Regions from separate parts of the Rouxiella sp. T17 genome, predicted to be linked through region 2. Evidence: riboswitches for the same ligand, from Rfam matches in the RefSeq annotation. Region 2 holds a riboswitch; each other region holds the start of a gene.
What was found. A riboswitch is a leader RNA that binds a small molecule or an ion and turns the genes downstream of it on or off. The one in region 2 is predicted to bind thiamine pyrophosphate.
Positions count from the first base shown of each region.

Region 1: another riboswitch for thiamine pyrophosphate. It lies ahead of thiM (hydroxyethylthiazole kinase); the one in region 2 lies ahead of thiB (thiamine ABC transporter substrate binding subunit).
Region 3: another riboswitch for thiamine pyrophosphate. It lies ahead of thiC (phosphomethylpyrimidine synthase ThiC); the one in region 2 lies ahead of thiB (thiamine ABC transporter substrate binding subunit).

Region 1 is NZ_JAWUEA010000030.1:92,776-98,896, reverse strand. It holds gene SC206_RS10850 (Zn-dependent oxidoreductase) at 1-163, shown strand, start outside; gene SC206_RS10845 (MFS transporter) at 401-1,690, shown strand; gene SC206_RS10840 (GntR family transcriptional regulator) at 1,880-2,566, shown strand; gene thiD (bifunctional hydroxymethylpyrimidine kinase/phosphomethylpyrimidine kinase) at 2,589-3,407, opposite strand; gene thiM (hydroxyethylthiazole kinase) at 3,407-4,225, opposite strand; TPP riboswitch at 4,260-4,356, opposite strand; gene SC206_RS10825 (ATP-grasp domain-containing protein) at 4,514-5,761, opposite strand.
Region 2 is NZ_JAWUEA010000038.1:151,323-157,443, forward strand. It holds gene SC206_RS17105 (MFS transporter) at 1-179, opposite strand, end outside; gene sgrR (HTH-type transcriptional regulator SgrR) at 474-2,135, shown strand; TPP riboswitch at 2,175-2,295, shown strand; gene thiB (thiamine ABC transporter substrate binding subunit) at 2,353-3,339, shown strand; gene thiP (thiamine/thiamine pyrophosphate ABC transporter permease ThiP) at 3,315-4,925, shown strand; gene thiQ (thiamine ABC transporter ATP-binding protein ThiQ) at 4,909-5,610, shown strand; gene SC206_RS17130 (DedA family protein) at 5,844-6,121, opposite strand, start outside.
Region 3 is NZ_JAWUEA010000002.1:5,119-11,239, forward strand. It holds gene SC206_RS00225 (YjaG family protein) at 1-149, opposite strand, end outside; gene nfi (deoxyribonuclease V) at 220-900, opposite strand; gene hemE (uroporphyrinogen decarboxylase) at 953-2,017, opposite strand; gene nudC (NAD(+) diphosphatase) at 2,142-2,918, opposite strand; gene rsd (sigma D regulator) at 3,028-3,546, shown strand; TPP riboswitch at 3,634-3,761, shown strand; gene thiC (phosphomethylpyrimidine synthase ThiC) at 3,886-5,853, shown strand; gene thiE (thiamine phosphate synthase) at 5,850-6,121, shown strand, end outside.

The DNA.
Region 1 (6,121 bases), on a different contig from region 2:
CCATCGTTTTCCGCAGGTTATCGAGTGGATGGCCGAAGGCAAAATTCAGCCGGAGAAGCTGGTGACGCACTGCATGTCTGGCGAAGAAGTTGAAGCAGCGATGACGCTATTTGAGAAAGATCAGCGCGCCTGCTGCAAAGTTTTACTTAAGTTTGGAACATAGAAGTTTATGTAGATTACGCGGGCAGGAAAATAAATCGTCTGTCCGCTGTTTTTAATAAAATAAGTTCAAATGATCGCAAGCCAATAGCCTCACCAATAAAAATTATAATTTTTAACTATTTTTCTGAAAGATAACTCTTTAACACCGTAATAAATGCTTAGGTAAAAGATAACCTAAAAATTTATTACCACAACCTCTCACGCGTCACGATTAAAATAACACCATGTGGAGCTGCTCATGTTTAAGAATCTACGCTGGGTCATCGTATTCCTGCTGTGTCTGGTTTACATGATAAATTACCTCGACCGCGTTGCGCTGTCGATTACTGTTCCGATGATAGAAAAAGAGTTGACCATTAATCCCGAGCAGTTCGGGATGATATTTGGCAGCTTCTTCTTTGGCTATGCCATCTTTAACTTTATCGGCGGATTGGCGGTCGATAAATTCGGGCCGACCGTGGTCATGGGTATTGCCGTAACGATGTGGTCAATATTCTGCGGCATGACGGCGATGGCCACCGGCTTTTATTCGATGCTTATTCTGCGCGTGCTGTTTGGTATGGCGGAAGGTCCGATTTGCGCCTCGGCCAACAAGATGGTCAACGGCTGGTTTCCGAAGAAACAGGCCGCGACGGCGATGGGGCTGCTCAGCGCAGGCTCGCCTCTCGGCGGTGCGGTAGCGGGTCCGATTGTGGGCTATCTGGCAATCTCCTTCGGCTGGCGTCCGGCTTTTATGATTATCGCCGCTATCGGTATTGTCTGGATGGTGGTGTGGTTCTTTATCGCCTCGGATAATCCAGAAAAAAGTAAGCGTGTCACTGAACAAGAACGTCTTTTGGTTAATCAATTGAAGAGCGAGAAGATTAATGAAGAGGAAGATTTAACTCAGGCGCCGCATTCGCTGGGCTATTATCTGCGTCAGCCGATTATATTGGTCACCGCCTTCGCCTTCTTCTGCTACAACTATATTCTGTTCTTCTTCCTGAGCTGGTTCCCAGCCTATTTGGTTCAGGCGCACGGGCTGAATATTAAAGAGATGAGTTTGACGACGGTTATTCCGTGGATTGTCGGCTTCGTGGGTCTGGCATTAGGCGGGATTATTTCCGACCGCATCTTTAAATTTACCGGCCGCCTGTTGTTGTCGCGTAAAATTGTCCTGGTCGTTAGTTTACTTGCCGCCGCCGTGTGCGTCGCGTTGGCCGGTGTGGTGACCAGCGTAGTACCGGCCGTATTGTTGATGTCAGTCTCAATCTTCTTCCTTTATACCACCGGCGCTATTTATTGGGCGATTATTCAAGACGTGGTCCATAAATCAAAAGTCGGCAGCGCCAGCGGATTTATTCATCTGATCGGCAGCGTGTCGGGAATTATCGGCCCGATTGTCACCGGCTTTATTGTGCAGAATACCGGCCATTTCGACAGCGCCTTTATTCTGGCGGGCGGTGTTGCCGCGCTGGGCGCTATTCTGGTGTTCTTCGTGGTCAAGCCACCAAAACATCAGCCGGACGCGCGCGCGTTGCATCACTGATTGCTGAATGGAGAACTGATTGCGGAAAAGTTGATGAGTGAAATCTCACGGTAAAGAGCACATTAAATCGGGGTGCAGGATTGCCCCGATTTATCACTTTCCTGCCCTTGGCCATTTATTCCATCGCAAAACCTGTTGGAAACTCATGCTATTATGGTGTTATTACATTCTCAGAACATAGCTTTCGCCATGCCAGAATCTTATGAGTTAAACGGTAATCTTCCGGTCAATCAGCAGATTTATCGCACCCTGCGTCAGGACATCGTGGCCTGTATTATTCCTCCCGGCGCGTTTTTGTCTGAAAAGGATATTTCAGCCCGCTTCAACGTTTCGCGCCAACCCGTTCGTGAAGCCTTTATCAAGCTGGCCGAAGCGGGATTAGTGCAGGTGTTGCCGCAGCGCGGGACATTTGTAATGAAAATTTCCGCCAAACGCGTGGCCGACGGGCGTTTTATTCGCGAAGCGCTTGAAACCGCCGTCGTTCGACGCGCTGCCAGCGTGGTGACTGATCGCGATTTAGCGTTGCTCGCGCACAACTTGCAGCGTCAGGAATTGGCCGCCAAAAGCCAGCAGGCGCAGGAATTTCTCCAGCTGGATGATGAATTCCATCGCCTGATTGCCGAGATTATCGACTGCCGTTTAGCCTGGGAAACGATCGAGAATATCAAGGCGACGATGGACCGCGTGCGCTTCTTCTCGTTAAGCAAAGTTTCGCCGCCAGAGAATTTAATTGCCCAGCATTACACCATTTTTGCGGCGCTGAAGGCGCGCGATCCCGATGCCGCCGAGCAGGCACTACGCGCGCATTTGCAGGAGATGATTTTCTCGATCACCCCTATCGCCCAGCAAAACAGCGAATGGTTTGAAAACGACTAGGGCTTTTCAAACGAATAGAAAGTTACCACCAGCGATGAAAATGATGCACGGGGCCGATGCCCTCACCCACTTCCAGCGAGTCGGCCTGCTGCAACGCCTGTTGTAGATACGCTTTCGCCTCGCGAACCGTCTCAATCCAATTTGCCTGACGAGGACGAATCGCCGCCAGCGCCGCGCTCAGCGTGCAGCCCGTGCCGTGGGTATTTTTGGTTGCCACGCGAGGTGCCGTAAATCGCTCGCGATAGTCGGCGGTCATTAACCAATCCGGACTTTCGCTGTCACTCAAATGGCCCCCCTTCATTAATACCGCCTCGCAGCCCATCGCCAGCAACGCCTCGCCCTGACGGCACATTTCGCGCTCGTCGGTCGCCATCTCGCAGTTCAGCAACGCGGCGGCTTCGGGCAGGTTTGGCGTAATCATCGACACCTGCGGCAGCAGCCAATGTCGCAGTGCCTCGACGGCGTCGGGCGTCAGCAGCGGATCGCCGCTTTTCGCCAGCATGACCGTATCGAGCACCACGAATGCCGGCCCCTTGTGCAGCTTGCGATAGTGACGCAGCCTTTCAGCCACCACCTCTACCACCTGCGTATTTGCCAGCATGCCGATTTTTGCGCTATCAATGCGCACATCACTCAGCACTGAGTCGAGCTGCGCGCCAACAAAATCTGGTTCGATATTATAAACCGACTGCACGCCACGGGTATTTTGCGCCACCAGCGCCGTAATGACGCTGGTGCCGTAGGCTTCGAGTGCCGAAAAGGTTTTCAAATCGGCCTGAATGCCCGCCCCGCCGCTAGGATCGGTGCCTGCGATTGTCAACACATTGATTCTCTTACTCATTATGCGCCTCCGTTTGCATTTTCATTCGCAAGTGATTCCGCGCCGATCAGGTAAAGATGGTCAAGGAAAGCTGGCGTGAAGCTGCCGGGCCCTTTGGCTTCGCGACTGGCTAATTCCCCCGCGCAGGACATCACGCGGCAGGCGGCGGCAACGTTATCGACTCGCTCACCTTTTAAGGAAGTAAACGCCGCAACCACTGCCGAAAGCGCGCAACCCGTGCCGACCACGCGTGTCATCAGCGCGTCGCCGCCCGGTACCGCCCAGCTTTTTTCGCCGTCGGTGATGTAATCTACTTCGCCGGTTACGGCGATAACCGCGCCCGTTTGACGCGCCAAGGCTTCGGCGGCGGGTAACGCGGCCAGTGAAGTGTCGCCGCTGTCTACGCCACGACCTGAAGCAGCAAGGCCGCTCAACGCCATGATTTCAGAGGCGTTTCCGCGAATGGCCGCCGGTTTTAGCTTAATAATTTGGTGGCAGAATTCCGTGCGCCAGCCGAGTGCGCCGACGGCGACCGGGTCAAGCACCCACGATTTATTGGCTTCGTTTGCCGCGTGAATGGCGGCAAGCATCGATTCGGCGCGTGCAGAAGTGAGCGTGCCGACATTGACCAGCAGCGCGTTGGCGATGGCGCTAAACTGCGCGGCTTCACGGGAATCAATCACCATCGCGGGCGACGCACCGAGCGCCAGCAGCACGTTGGCGGTGATCGATTGCACCACGTCGTTGGTCATGCAGTGAACTAAAGGTGAGGTTTGGCGAAACTGCGTGAGAGTGTCGGCGGCCAGGCGGCCCGGAAAAACAGGAGGTCGAGTCATCATAAAATTCCCAACCGGCGATCAAGAAGGGGTACCGGTCGAGATACCACGACTTCCCTACGCTGGCATTATCCAGATCAGGTTATACGGGTATTTCTCAGCCTTCACAAAGAAGGGCACCCCGAGTCGATAAGCAATTTAACAAATCTTGCGCCAGCTTACGGGAAGCGGCTTGTTGATACAAGCCTTAGCCAGCGTACTTGACCGGTACGCTATTTATCTATTTATCTATTTATCTATTTATCTATTTATCTATTTATCTATTTATCTATTTATCTATTTATCTATTTATTACAGATTTTCTGATTCCCATTTCCTGTATAACTCATAGGAATTTTGAATGTCATCCTTATTATCGCCTGTAATAAAGAACGCAGCTGGGCAAGATGTGACATCGATAGTCGGACTCAGTAGTGTGTTGTTGGCTATTTTCATAATGACACTCACAAATCCAGGAAGTGTATTAAGGAACCCTTTGAATTCGGCATGTGAAAAGGGTTTTCGCTGAGAGGCGATACTATGAATGCAACGTAATAGTTTTGACTGTGTATATTGCTCCACGGCTAGACCAAATAAGTCTGGACGGGTATACGCGAACCTCATGAGTTCCAACTGATCGCTGCCCGTAGCAAGGCGAATGGCTTTCGGATTAGCCGCACCGGAAACGCGCGCTCCTATTTCAATAAGCGTTGCTCCATCCTCAGCTAAAATTAGCTCGGTATGGCCAGCCCCTTTAACGATTCCGACGGCATCTAACGCTTTTAAGGTATATTCTATAGCGCGTGTTGTATCTAATGAACAAGGGTCACACAGCTCATCAAAGTCATAGAGATTTCTGCCAGAAATAAGCTTTTTTGATACTTTCCATACATCGGTGACTTTATGCTTACCTCCAAGACTCGCTGTATTAACAACAAATTCTGTCCCTTCAATAAACCTTTGTATCAGTGCATTATCATTATGGGAATGTAAGCAATTTTGCTTACCCGTAATTTTCAGGGTTGCCTCTTCAACGTCTGTTTCTGACGTGCATATATATACATCATCTGAACCACCACTATCAGGAGGCTTAACGACAACCTTGCCCTCTCCATATTGCTTAAACCAATCTTTAAGTTCTTCGGCATCATGACTAAGAAACTGCTTCGTCGTTCGTAATCCTGCAAGTTCTACCGCTTGATTCATCAAAAATTTATTTCGACGGAGCGCCGTCGTTGCGGGATCGTTGCCTTCTAAACTTAACGCCCATGCAATCCACTCACTCAGCGCGACAGCACATTCACGACCAGGAATAACAGCTATTGGGTTATGAGTTGCAATTTGTCTCAAGTTTTCATCTTCAAGCCCGTTACTCCAACGGTAGCAAGCCTTATAGCGGTGCTTGTTGAAACTAGGGTTGGACAAAACATTAATAGCACTGTCGGACTCGATATGAATAAGGTCGAAATGCTCCTCGATTTCATTACTCACCCAGGCTCCTACTGATATAGCATTCACAATCGCTACTACCGGCTTTTGATTTTCTGTTTTTATTTCCATTATGAATACATCTCTTAACGTAGAGGGTAAGTTGAACCCGTTTTTTTCTTTTTAATGAAAAATAAGCGAAGGAAATTAACCACTCAAATACAACCCTGTGAAAATACTTATATTTAAACATAGCGTCAATATAAAACTTTTTATTTTAAAAGAGTGTACAGCGCATTGCGGATATTTAGATAAAAACGGTGAATGTATTATACTGACATTATATTAATTTATTATTAATAGTATAAATATACTCTTCCCAATCAATTAACTTTAAACATAGTGAAGATTAATTTCATATATTTACCTATATCGTTACCTATATTATTACTGATCTCATTACTTATCTCATTACTTATATCGTTACTTACC
Region 2 (6,121 bases):
ATGCCGGCCAGCGCATTGATGGTATAGAAAAGCCCGACCCACAGCGGCCGAACCTTAACTTCGTGAGATAAAAACAGGCTGAGCGTGGGCGCTTGAAGCGCGCCCGCAATCCCCGTCAAGAAAGAGACCAGCAGGAAAGTGGCGAATATAAAAGATAAACGGCGTGAAGAGGCAGACATAAACCATCCCTGTTAACGGCGAAACTGTCAGGCGAAAAAGCGCATTAATGCTTAGCGTAGTCGGTGAAAGCCTAAAGTAGCAAAGACAAAAAAACCAGTGAGTTGCCTCACTGGCTGGTGAAATTTCACCATTACTCAGAAAATTGTTAAACCATTAATGACGCTGATAGCGTCATGTTGAGGATTTGGCTTTGCCAATGCGCATTTATTGGCAGTACGGCTTGATGTCAGAAAGTATGGCCGTAATATGAGGAAAGAAAAATTGATGAGTTCACTCATTGGAGTTCCTCTTTTATGTCATCGCCTCGTCTGCAACAACAGTTTTTACGCCTGTGGCAACATTGCCACGGTAAACCGACGAAAACCACGCTACAGGCGCTTTCGGCGGTGCTTAACTGCTCGCGTCGACACGTGCGATCGCTGCTCGGCGGTATGCAAAAAGAAGGCTGGCTGAGCTGGCAGGCAGAGATAGGAAGAGGCAAAAAATCGCGGCTGACGTTTCTGCTAACCGGCTTGGCGTTGCAACAACAACGGGCCGAAGAGCTGATAGATCAAGACCGCGTCGACCAACTGGTGCAGCTGGTGGGCGATAAAACCGTGGTGCGGCAGATGCTGCTTTCCCAGCTCGGGCGGCGTTTTCGTCAAGGAAAACATATTCTTCGCGTGCTCTATTACCGCTCGCTGCCTAATCTGCTGCCCGGCACCATGCTGCGGCGTTCCGAAACGCATCTCGCCAAACAGATTTTCAGCGGGCTGGTCGGCATAAATGAGGAAAATGGGGAACTGCGCGGCGATTTAGCTCATCACTGGCAGGCCATCAGCCCGCTGCACTGGCGTTTTTATCTGCGCCCCGCGATTCATTTCCATCACGGCAGAGAGCTTGAGATGGCGGATATCATCAGCACTTTCAGTCGCTTGCAACACCATCCGCTGTTTACTCATTTTTCGCGTGTCGAATCGCCGAACGCCAACGTCATTGATATTCATCTGCACACCCCCGACCCATGGTTGCCTTGGCTATTAGGCAGCGTTCATGCCCTGATTTTGCCGCAGGAATGGCCATCGCTGGCGGATTTTGCCCGTCATCCTATCGGTACGGGGCCTTATGCGGTGATTAATAACCAGCAAACCCAGCTAAAAATCCGCGCATTTGATGACTATTTTGGCTATCGCGCGCTGATCGACGAGGTCAATATTTGGGTCTTGCCCGAACTGACCGAAGAGCTGGTTCATTCCGGCGTGCAGTTGCAGGCCGACGACACGGCCAACGATCAGCTTGAAAGCCGGCTCGAAGAAGGCTGCTATTTCGTACTGTTTGACCAGCGTTCGCCGGTGGGCAGTCATCCGCAACTGCGCAAATGGCTGTGTGAAATCTTTAATCCGATTGCGCTACTCAACGCCTCGGCTCCGGCATATCAACGTTATTGGTCGCCCGCCTACGGATTATTGCCGCGCTGGCACCATCGGCGTCCGCAGGAAAAAATGCCCAAGCCCGTTGATATTGAAGAGATAACCGTGACCTTTTACAGCGATCACTCGGAGTATCAGGATATCTGTCAGGCGCTGGTTCCGTTGCTGGCTGAACAGGGTGTTAAACTGAAGGTACAGATCGTCGATTACGCCACGTGGCACAGAGGTGAAGCCACGAGCGACGTGTGGCTCGGCAGCGCCAATTTTACGCTGCCGATTGAGTTTTCCCTGTTCGCCACGCTGCTCGAACTGCCTTTGCTCCAGTATTGTCTCGAAGAGAAACTGGATAACGCGGCGAAAAAATGGCGCACCGGTGAGCTGCCTCTGGCCGAATGGGCGCATCATCTGGTTAACGAGGGCCACGTGCATCCCCTGTTCCACCATTGGCTGTTGTTGCAGGGCCAGCGCAGTATGCGCGGCGTCAGGATGAACACGCTCGGCTGGTTTGACTTTAAATCTGCCTGGTTTGCGCCTCCCGACGTATAAACCTGCTTTCAACCCAGTCACTTAATCACTACAATAACGCCGTTCTCAACGGGGTGCTGACTGACTGTTTTTGCTCGCGCAAAGCAGGAGAAGGCTGAGAAAAAACCCGTCGAACCTGATCCGGTTAATACCGGCGAAGGGATTTGAGAGTGCAGTTCGCTGACTCAAACTCCTTTGCCACGCCTACTCTTTTTCAAGGTAAAAGTTGGAGTGCAAAGTGTTTAAAAAATTATTGCCCTGCCTGTTGATCGTTTCGGCGCCCGCGCTGGCCGCCAAGCCCGTGCTGACCGTTTATACCTACGACTCCTTCTCGGCCGATTGGGGCCCGGGCCCTGCCATCAAGAAAGCCTTTGAAGCCGACTGCGGCTGCGAGCTTAAATACGTGCCGCTCGAAGACGGCGTGTCGCTGCTCAATCGCCTGCGCATGGAGGGGAAAAACAGCCCGGCCGACGTTGTGGTTGGACTCGATAACAACCTGCTGCAAGCCGCAGAACAGACCGGCTTATTCACTAAACCTGCCGTCGAAAAAACCACGCTCGACATTCCGGGCGGCTGGACTGACAGCACCTTTGTGCCTTATGACTACGGCTATTTCGCCTTCGTCTATAACAAGGACAAGCTGAAAAACCCGCCGAAAAGCCTGCAAGAGCTGTTCGACAGCCCGCAGCCGTGGAAGATTATTTACGAAGATCCGCGTACCAGCACGCCGGGTCTGGGCCTGCTGCTGTGGGTGCAAAAAGTTTACGGCGATAAAGCGCCTGAAGCGTGGCAGAAGCTGGCGAAGAAAACCGTCACCGTCACTAAAGGCTGGAGCGAGGCCTACGGTCTGTTCCTCAAGGGTGAAAGCGATTTGGTGCTGAGCTACACCACCTCTCCGGCTTATCACATTATCGAAGAGAAAAAAGATAACTACGCGGCAGCCAACTTCTCGGAAGGTCACTACATGCAGGTTGAAGTTGCGGGCCAGCTGGCCGCCAGCAAACAGCCAGCGCTGGCCGCGAAGTTTATGAAATTCGTCACCACGCCGGGATTCCAGAAAGCCATTCCAACCGGCAACTGGATGTATCCTGTTGTTAATACGCCTTTACCGGCCGGATACGACAAACTGACCGTGCCGACTATTTCGCTGCAATACAGCGCCAAAACGGTCGCCGATAATCGCGCGCAATGGATTCAGGCATGGCAGAACGCCGTCAGCCACTAATCCCGGTCTGGCTGTGGCCGGGCGCGGTCGCCGCAACGATTATCCTGCTGGTCGCCTTTTTGGCGCTCGGCTCGCTGCTGCGCCACGCGCCCGCGCTTTCTCTGCGCGCCGTCTGGCAGGATAATTACCTGTGGCACGTGATTCGCTTCACCTTCTGGCAGGCGCTGCTTTCGGCGCTGTGCTCCGTACTGCCCGCTATTTTGCTGGCGCGAAGCCTCTATCGGCGGCGTTTTCCGGGGCGTCAGTGGCTGCTTAGACTCTGCGCCATGACGCTGGTTTTGCCCGTGTTAGTCGCCGTGTTCGGCATTCTCAGCGTCTATGGTCGCGAAGGCTGGCTGGCGCAGCTGTGCGCCGCGCTGGGTATTCGCTACGCCTTTTCGCCCTACGGCTTGCAGGGCATTTTGCTCGCCCACGTGTTTTTCAATTTGCCCCTCGCCACGCGTCTTCTGCTGCAATCCCTTGAAAACGTAGCCATTGAGCAACGCCAAATAGCGGCCCAGCTTGGGATGAACGGCTGGCAGCTGTTCCGTTTTGTCGAATGGCCCGCGTTGAAAAGGCAGATTCTGCCCGCCGCTGCGCTGATATTTATGCTCTGTTTCGCCAGTTTCGCGACCGTGCTGTCGCTGGGCGGCGGCCCGAAAGCCACCACCATCGAGCTGGCTATCTATCAGGCGTTGAGTTACGACTATGACCTCGGACGCGCGGCGCTGCTGGCGCTTATCCAGCTGGTTTGCTGTTTGGGTCTGGTGTTGCTGAGCCAGAAATTGAGTCAGGCGCTGCCGGTCGGCCACACGCACGCCCAGCGCTGGCGCGATCCCGCCGATTCTATTGGGCGAAAGATTGCTGACGTGGTGCTGATTGCTCTGGCTTTACTGCTCATTCTGCCGCCTTTAATCGCCGTATTGATTGGCGGCATCAATCAGTCATTACTCGACGTGCTGCATCAAACCGCCCTGTGGCAAGCGCTGTGGATGTCGGTTCGTCTGGCGCTCGGCAGTGGTTTGCTGTGCCTGCTGCTTGCGATGATGCTGTTGTGGAGCAGCCGAGAGCTGCGCCTGCGCCAGCGACAAAATTGGGGCCAAGGTCTGGAGCTGTCGGGCATGCTGATTCTGGCGATGCCGGGCATTGTGCTGGCGACCGGCTTCTTTCTTTTACTCAGCGATACCGTTGGCTTGCCGCAGTCGCCGTGGATGCTGGTGATTTTGACCAACGCGCTGATGGCGATTCCTTACACCTTGAAAGTATTGGAAAATCCAATGCGTGACGTGGCCGAACGCTACTCACTGCTTTGCCTTTCACTGGATCTGCGCGGCTGGAACCGGCTGCGCTGGATTGAATTAAGTGCGCTTAAACGGCCGATGACACAGGCACTAGCCTTTGCCTGCGTACTGTCGCTGGGTGATTTTGGCGTTATCGCGCTGTTTGGTAATGAGAATTTCCGCACGCTGCCTTTTTATCTTTATCAGCAGATGGGCTCTTACCGCAGTCAGCAAGGTGCCGTAACCGCCATGTTGCTGCTGATACTCTGTTTCCTGTTGTTCACGATTATCGAAAGATTACCGGGTCGCCATGCTGACACTCAATAAAGTTACCTATCTCTATGAACACCTGCCCATGCGTTTTGACCTGCACATCGCGGCCGGTGAACGTGTCGCGGTCCTTGGCCCAAGCGGCGCGGGTAAAAGCACGCTGCTCAGCCTAATCGCCGGTTTTCTTGCGCCGGGCATGGGAAAAATCGAGATTAACGGGCAGGATCACAGCCACACTCCGCCCGCCAAAAGGCCGGTTTCGATGCTGTTTCAGGAGAACAATCTTTTCTCGCACCTGACCGTGCGGCAAAACATGGGGCTTGGCTTGCATCCGGGACTTAAACTCGACGCGCAGCAGAAGCAGCGTCTGGAAGAGATTGCCGCACAGGTAGGATTGGCCGACTACCTCGACCGCCTGCCTTCGCAGCTTTCGGGCGGCCAGCGCCAGCGTGTAGCTCTGGCGCGCTGTCTGTTACGCAGTCAACCCGTTCTGTTGCTCGACGAGCCTTTCTCCGCGCTCGATCCTGCGCTGCGCAACGAGATGCTTTCACTGCTCGATAAAGTCTGCCACCAGCAGCAGCTCACCTTGCTGATGGTGTCGCATAATCTCGACGACGCCGCCCGCATCGCCGAACGCACCCTGCTCATCGTCGATGGCCGCGTCTATTACGACGGCCCAACGCAATCACTCATCGACGGCAGCGCCCCCGAAGCCTCTATCCTCGGCATCATCAAGAAATAACTTTTTAACTACAACCCCCCTCCCGCTAAGTCATTGGCGCTAGAGCAAGGCGGCAAGCGAGAGAGCCCGATGAGCTGACTCAGGTCAGTGATTTGGGCGAACAAACGCAGCCAACACAGCTATCGCGTCAATGACGACGCGGAAAGTGAGAGAAGCCCGATGAGCTGACACAGGTCAGTGATTTGGGCGAACAAACGCAGCCAACACAGCTATCGCGTCAATGACGACGCGGGTTAGCGAGTGATGACGTGGTAAAGGAGATGTGCGTAAATTGGCATTAAAGGCTGTTGGCTGAGCATAAAAATACTGTAAGCCGTTGCAGCCAAACTGATAACCGTTACCCAGCGTAAACGCGTCAACGGCAGCCATTTTGTCAGCGCATCCGGATTCGCCTTGCCTGAACGCGCCCAGCGCCATACCAGCCAGCCGCTTAACCAGATCAGCACCACGGTAACGAACAGCAGCCATTTGAAGGTTGTACTGTCGGCGCTGTGCGGAATATCAATCGCCA
Region 3 (6,121 bases), on a different contig from region 2:
TTGCGATAAATCTGGGGTTCGCCGAACCCTGATTGCAGGCAAAACATCTGATAATTGGGATACATACGCTCGCACAGGCTCGCCATAAACGTCAGATGTTGCCAGCTTTCAAGCTTTTCCAGACGTAAATGAATCGGGTTACGTAACATGTTTTTATCTCGTTAACTTTTCTGGGCGGGAGTTTACCTGAAATTATGACAGCCTCCTACGCCTGGATTCTTAAAGCAGGCCGCTCAGGCGTTGCCAGCGCTGAAAAGCGGTGCGATTGGAGGCCACTGCATCCGCCCATCGAGTCGGTTCGGGCAGGCGGTATCCTCGGGTACATTGTTCAACCCAATATAACGCCGAGTCCATGCTGATATTGTTACCCGGCGAGATAAACAGCGGATTACAACGCAGCTTGCTGCGCCACACCCAACCAATTTGCTCGTCGCGGTCCCACAATGCCTGCGTTGACCCCGCTTCGTCGCCGACGGGCAGAAACTTGCCGCACAGTCGGCTTTTCGCCACGCCGATCGTCGGCACGTTTATCGTCAGGCCAAAATGGCTGGCAACGCCCAGACGGCGCGGGTGCGCGATGCCCTGCCCGTCCACCAGCAGCAAATCGGGCGTGTGTTCCAGCAGTTTCCAGACTTCGGTCAGCGCCGGACACTCGCGAAACGACAGAAAGCCGGGAATATACGGGATTTGCGTGGGAATGCGGGCAATCTTGTGCTCGACCAACGTCATGGAAGGATAATGCAGCACGGCGACGGCGGCGCGTGTCACCTCGCCGCCCTCTTCAAAGCCGATGTCGGCGCCAGCAATAAATTCCGGGTTAAGCCCTGAAACGGGGTCTTCGAGCACCAGTTGCTGGGCCTTGACTCGCTGCTCTTCGCGCATTGCTCCGGTATCAATCATGCTGACTCCTGTCGATTTTACGATTCGTGGATTTTACTATTCGTTCTTTTTACTATTCATGATATTGACGCGACAGTGAATGCACTGCCTCGACGAACGCACCGGCGTTTTCTGGTGGAACATCCTGATGGATGCCGTGGCCGAGGTTAAAGACGTGACCGTTTCCGTGACCGTAGCTGGCCAGAATCGTCTCGACTTCGCTCTCGATACGCGCCGGTGAAGCATAAAGCATAGACGGATCCATATTGCCTTGCAGCGCGACTTTATCGCCAACGCGACGACGAGCTTCGCCGATATCGGTGGTCCAATCCAGACCCAGCGCGTCACAACCGGTGGCCGCGATAGCTTCGAGCCACTGACCGCCGCCCTTGGTGAACAAGGTGACCGGCACGCGACGACCGTCGTTTTCACGGATTAATCCGTCGACAATCTTGTGCATGTAGTTCAGGGAGAATTCGAGGTAATCACGGCCCGTCAACACGCCGCCCCACGAGTCAAACACCATCACCGACTGCGCGCCCGCCTTGATTTGCGCATTCAGATAGAGAATGACGCTGTCGGCCAGCTTGTCGAGCAACAGGTGCAGCGTGGCAGGCTCGGCGTACATCATCTTCTTGATTTTGGTAAACGCCTTGCTGCTGCCGCCTTCAATCATATAAGTGGCGAGCGTCCACGGGCTGCCCGAGAAACCAATCAGCGGCACTTCGCCCTTGAGGTTTTTACGGATGGTGCGCACGGCGTTCATCACGTAGCCCAGCTCATCTTCAGGATCGGGAATAGGCAGTTTGGCGACGTCGGCGTGGCAGGTCAGCGGCGAAGAGAAACGCGGGCCTTCACCGGCTTCGAAATAGAGACCCAGACCCATGGCGTCAGGGATGGTCAGAATATCCGAGAACAGGATCGCGGCATCCAGCGGATAGCGACGCAAAGGTTGCAGCGTGACTTCACAGGCCAGCTCGGCGTTTTTGCACAGCGACATAAAATCGCCCGCTTCGGCACGTGTCGCTTTATATTCCGGCAAATAGCGGCCGGCCTGACGCATCATCCAAACCGGGGTGATATCAACGGGCTGGCGTAACAGCGCGCGCAGGTAGCGATCGTTCTTTAACTCGTTCATTCTTGGCAAGATCCTTAATAATCTGCTGATCTTCGTGGGCGTAGCGCGCCCATAACGGCGACCTGACCATGTTTCGCAAAGGTCAGGTGCCTAAAAATAAGGCGGACATTGTAGCACGTCGGGCTTAGGAATCTCCCTCCGCGCGGCACAGAACCACGGTGTCTTCGATTAAACGACGGGCAATTGTACCGACGGCGGGAAGCAACGGCAGCGCGTCAAAGCGATACCAGCCCGCATTGAGCAACTCTTTGGGATCATGACGGATTTCGCCGCTGTCGTAATCGGCCATAAATGCCATCATCAGCGAATTCGGGAACGGCCACGGCTGCGAACTGACGTAGCGCACGTTTTTGACCCGGATATTGCTCTCTTCCATCACTTCGCGGGCCACGGTTTCTTCCAGCGTTTCGCCGACTTCGGCAAATCCGGCCAGTACCGTGTGAACGCCGCCACGATGTCGAACGTGCTGCGCGAGCAGAATTTCTTCGCCGCGACGTATGGCGACAATAATGCACGGCGCAATTTGCGGGTAATAGCGTTCTTTACAGTGTCCGCACAGCGCGGCCCATTCGGTTTTGCTGACGAGCATTTCATGGCCGCAATAGCCGCAGAATTTATGCGATCGATAGAACTCCGAAAGTTGCACGCCTCTGCCAACCAATTGGAATAATTCGCGATCCTGATCCAGTAATTGTCGCGCAGAAAGCATATGATCCTTCATGCTTTTTCGGATCAGCCACACGGGCTCGCCCTGCCATTCGCCTATCTGTCGGCCCGCCTCGCCCGCAAGAGAGAATTGCGTCGCGGATCCGTTCGGCAACGATCCGTCAGGTAGCCATAATTTGCCATCCTGACTGAGGATCCACCAGCCGCTATGTTGATCTGTTATTTGCATTTCCATGTTGTTGTTGCATAACCTCGACTACACTGACAGTCTGGAAGATAAAGTGATTTTAGTAAGCTTTAACCTTTACCTTAAACGTCTGACAAAAAAAATTTCGGAGTCAACCATGTTAACTCGTCTCGAAAGGCTGACCCAACGCGTTGGCGGCAGTAATGAGTTGGTCGATCAGTGGCTACATGCAAGAAAAGAACTGCTGGTTTCATATCTCACCCTCGTGGGCTTGAAACCGAATAAAGAAGCTCATATTCCGCTTAACGAAAAGGCCCTCGACAGTTTCTGTCATCACCTGGTTGATTACCTCTCTGCAGGTCACTTCCACCTCTATCACAGGATAGTTGAAGAAGTCGATGGTACCCAAGCCGCGATTTCCCAACAGGTCGCCGCAAGAATTTTCCCGGCTTTGGAAGCCAATACCGAAACCATTATGGCCTTCCATGACAGCTATACCGATACCGAATTCAAGGACGACGATATTTTCGCCTTCCACTATGCGCTGTCAGATATTGGCGAAGCGCTCGATGCCCGCTTCGAGCTTGAAGATCAGCTGATCAATCTGGCGCTGGCTTCAAAATTTGACGTTTTGCCGCCTGTTGCAAACGACGAAGCCATCGTGCGACCTGCATAACAGTTTTCGCTAAAAACCCTGCAAAGGGTTGTGTTTTAAAATGAGCCTCGTATATTGAGGCTTCTTAAACGGCCTGTCACTAGAGGCCAATTCTTGTCGGAGTGCCTAGCGTAAACCCTGATTTATCGGGAATTTACCAGGCTGAGACCGTTAATTCGGGATCCGCGGAACCTGATCGGGTTAGTACCCGCGAAGGGAACAAGAGTAATTTATTGCGTTTGGCTTTTATCGCCGTTTCCTGTCACTCAGGGGCGCGACAAGGTTCAGATACACGCTTTACTCCCGCCGTAAACCTCCTGACAAGCAATTTTCCCTATCGCTAATCACGAGGAATTTGCTATGTCGAACACCCCTGAAGTCCAGATCGAACCCGTAAAAAAAACCAGTAATCGCCGTCAGCAGCGCGCAGAAGCGCAGGCGTTTATCGACAGTTTACAGGGCGTCGCTTTCCCAAACTCCAAACGTATTTATCTACAGGGCAGCCGCGCCGATATTCAGGTGCCGATGCGCGAGATCCAGCTTAGCCCGACGATGATCGGCGGCAGCAAAGACGATCCGAAGTTTGAAGATAATGAAGCAATTCCGGTGTATGACACAGCCGGGCCTTACGGCGATCCCGAGTCTACCATCGACGTGCATCGCGGTCTCGACAAGGTACGCGCCAGCTGGATCCGCGATCGTCACGATACGGAAGAGCTCGCGGGGGTCAGCTCCGGTTTTACCCAGCAGCGCATGGCCGATGAAGGCCTCGATCACCTGCGTTTTGACCATCTTCCACGCCCGCGCAAAGCCAAAGCGGGCCACTGCGTGACGCAAATGCACTACGCGCGCAAAGGCATTGTGACGCCAGAAATGGAATATATTGCGCTGCGTGAAAACATGGGTCGCGAGCGTATTCGCGGTGAAGTGCTGCTGCAACAGCATCCGGGTGAAAGTTTTGGCGCCACGCTGCCGCAAAATATCACGCCCGAATTTGTCCGTGACGAAGTTGCCGCCGGACGCGCCATTATTCCCGCCAACATCAATCACCCCGAATCCGAGCCGATGATCATTGGCCGTAACTTCCTGGTAAAAATCAACGCCAACATCGGTAACTCCGCCGTGACCTCGTCGATTGAAGAGGAGGTCGAGAAGCTGGTGTGGTCCACCCGCTGGGGCGCCGACACGGTGATGGATCTTTCCACCGGCCGCTACATTCACGAAACCCGCGAATGGATTATGCGTAACAGTCCGGTGCCGATTGGTACTGTGCCAATTTATCAGGCGCTGGAAAAAGTCAACGGCGTGGCGGAAGACCTGAACTGGGAAATGTTCCGCGACACGCTGTTGGAGCAGGCCGAGCAAGGCGTCGATTACTTTACTATTCACGCGGGCGTGCTGCTGCGCTACGTGCCGATGACCGCCAAACGTCTGACCGGCATCGTCTCGCGCGGCGGTTCGATCATGGCGAAATGGTGCCTGTCGCACCACAAAGAGAGTTTCCTGTATCTGCATTTCCGCGAAATCTGCGAAATTTGCGCCGCCTATGACGTGTCGCTGTCGCTGGGTGACGGGCTGCGTCCGGGGTCGATTCAGGATGCCAACGACGAAGCGCAGTTTGCCGAGCTGAAAACGCTGGGCGAGCTGACCAAGATTGCCTGGGAATATGACGTGCAGGTGATGATTGAAGGTCCGGGGCACGTGCCGATGCAGATGATCCGCCGCAACATGACCGAAGAGCTGGAAAAATGCCACGAAGCGCCGTTCTACACGCTGGGGCCTTTGACTACGGATATTGCGCCGGGTTATGACCATTTCACGTCCGGCATTGGCGCGGCAATGATTGGCTGGTTCGGCTGCGCGATGCTGTGCTACGTCACGCCGAAAGAGCATCTCGGCCTGCCGAATAAAGAGGATGTGAAACAGGGTTTGATCACCTACAAAATCGCGGCGCACGCGGCGGATCTGGCAAAAGGCCATCCGGGCGCGCAGATCCGCGATAACGCCATGTCGAAGGCGCGTTTCGAATTCCGCTGGGAAGATCAGTTCAATCTGGCGCTGGATCCTCACACCGCCCGCGCCTATCACGACGAAACGCTGCCGCAGGAATCCGGCAAGGTCGCGCACTTCTGCTCGATGTGCGGACCAAAATTCTGTTCGATGAAAATCACTCAGGAAGTTCGCGATTACGCCGCCGCGCTGGAAGCCAAGGCGATCCCGATTGATATCGTGGAAACCGGCATGCTGCAAATGTCGAAAACCTTCCGCGCCAGCGGTGGCGAACTTTATCATCCCGCCGACAAAATTGAAGAAGGAGTGGGTAAATGACTATTCCGTCTATTCAGACCCTTTCCACTGCCCCGTTTATCCCGTCTACCCCGTTTCCCGAGGTGCCGTATTATCTCGGGCTTTATCCGGTCGTCGACAGCGTAGAGTGGATCCGTCGCTTGCTGGAAACCGGCGTTAAAACGCTGCAACTGCGCATCAAAGATTTGCCCGACGACGAGGTCGAACCCGCGATTATCGAGGCCATTAAATTAGGCCACCAGCATCACGCGCGGTTGTTTATCAACGATTACTGGCGGCTGGCGGTGAA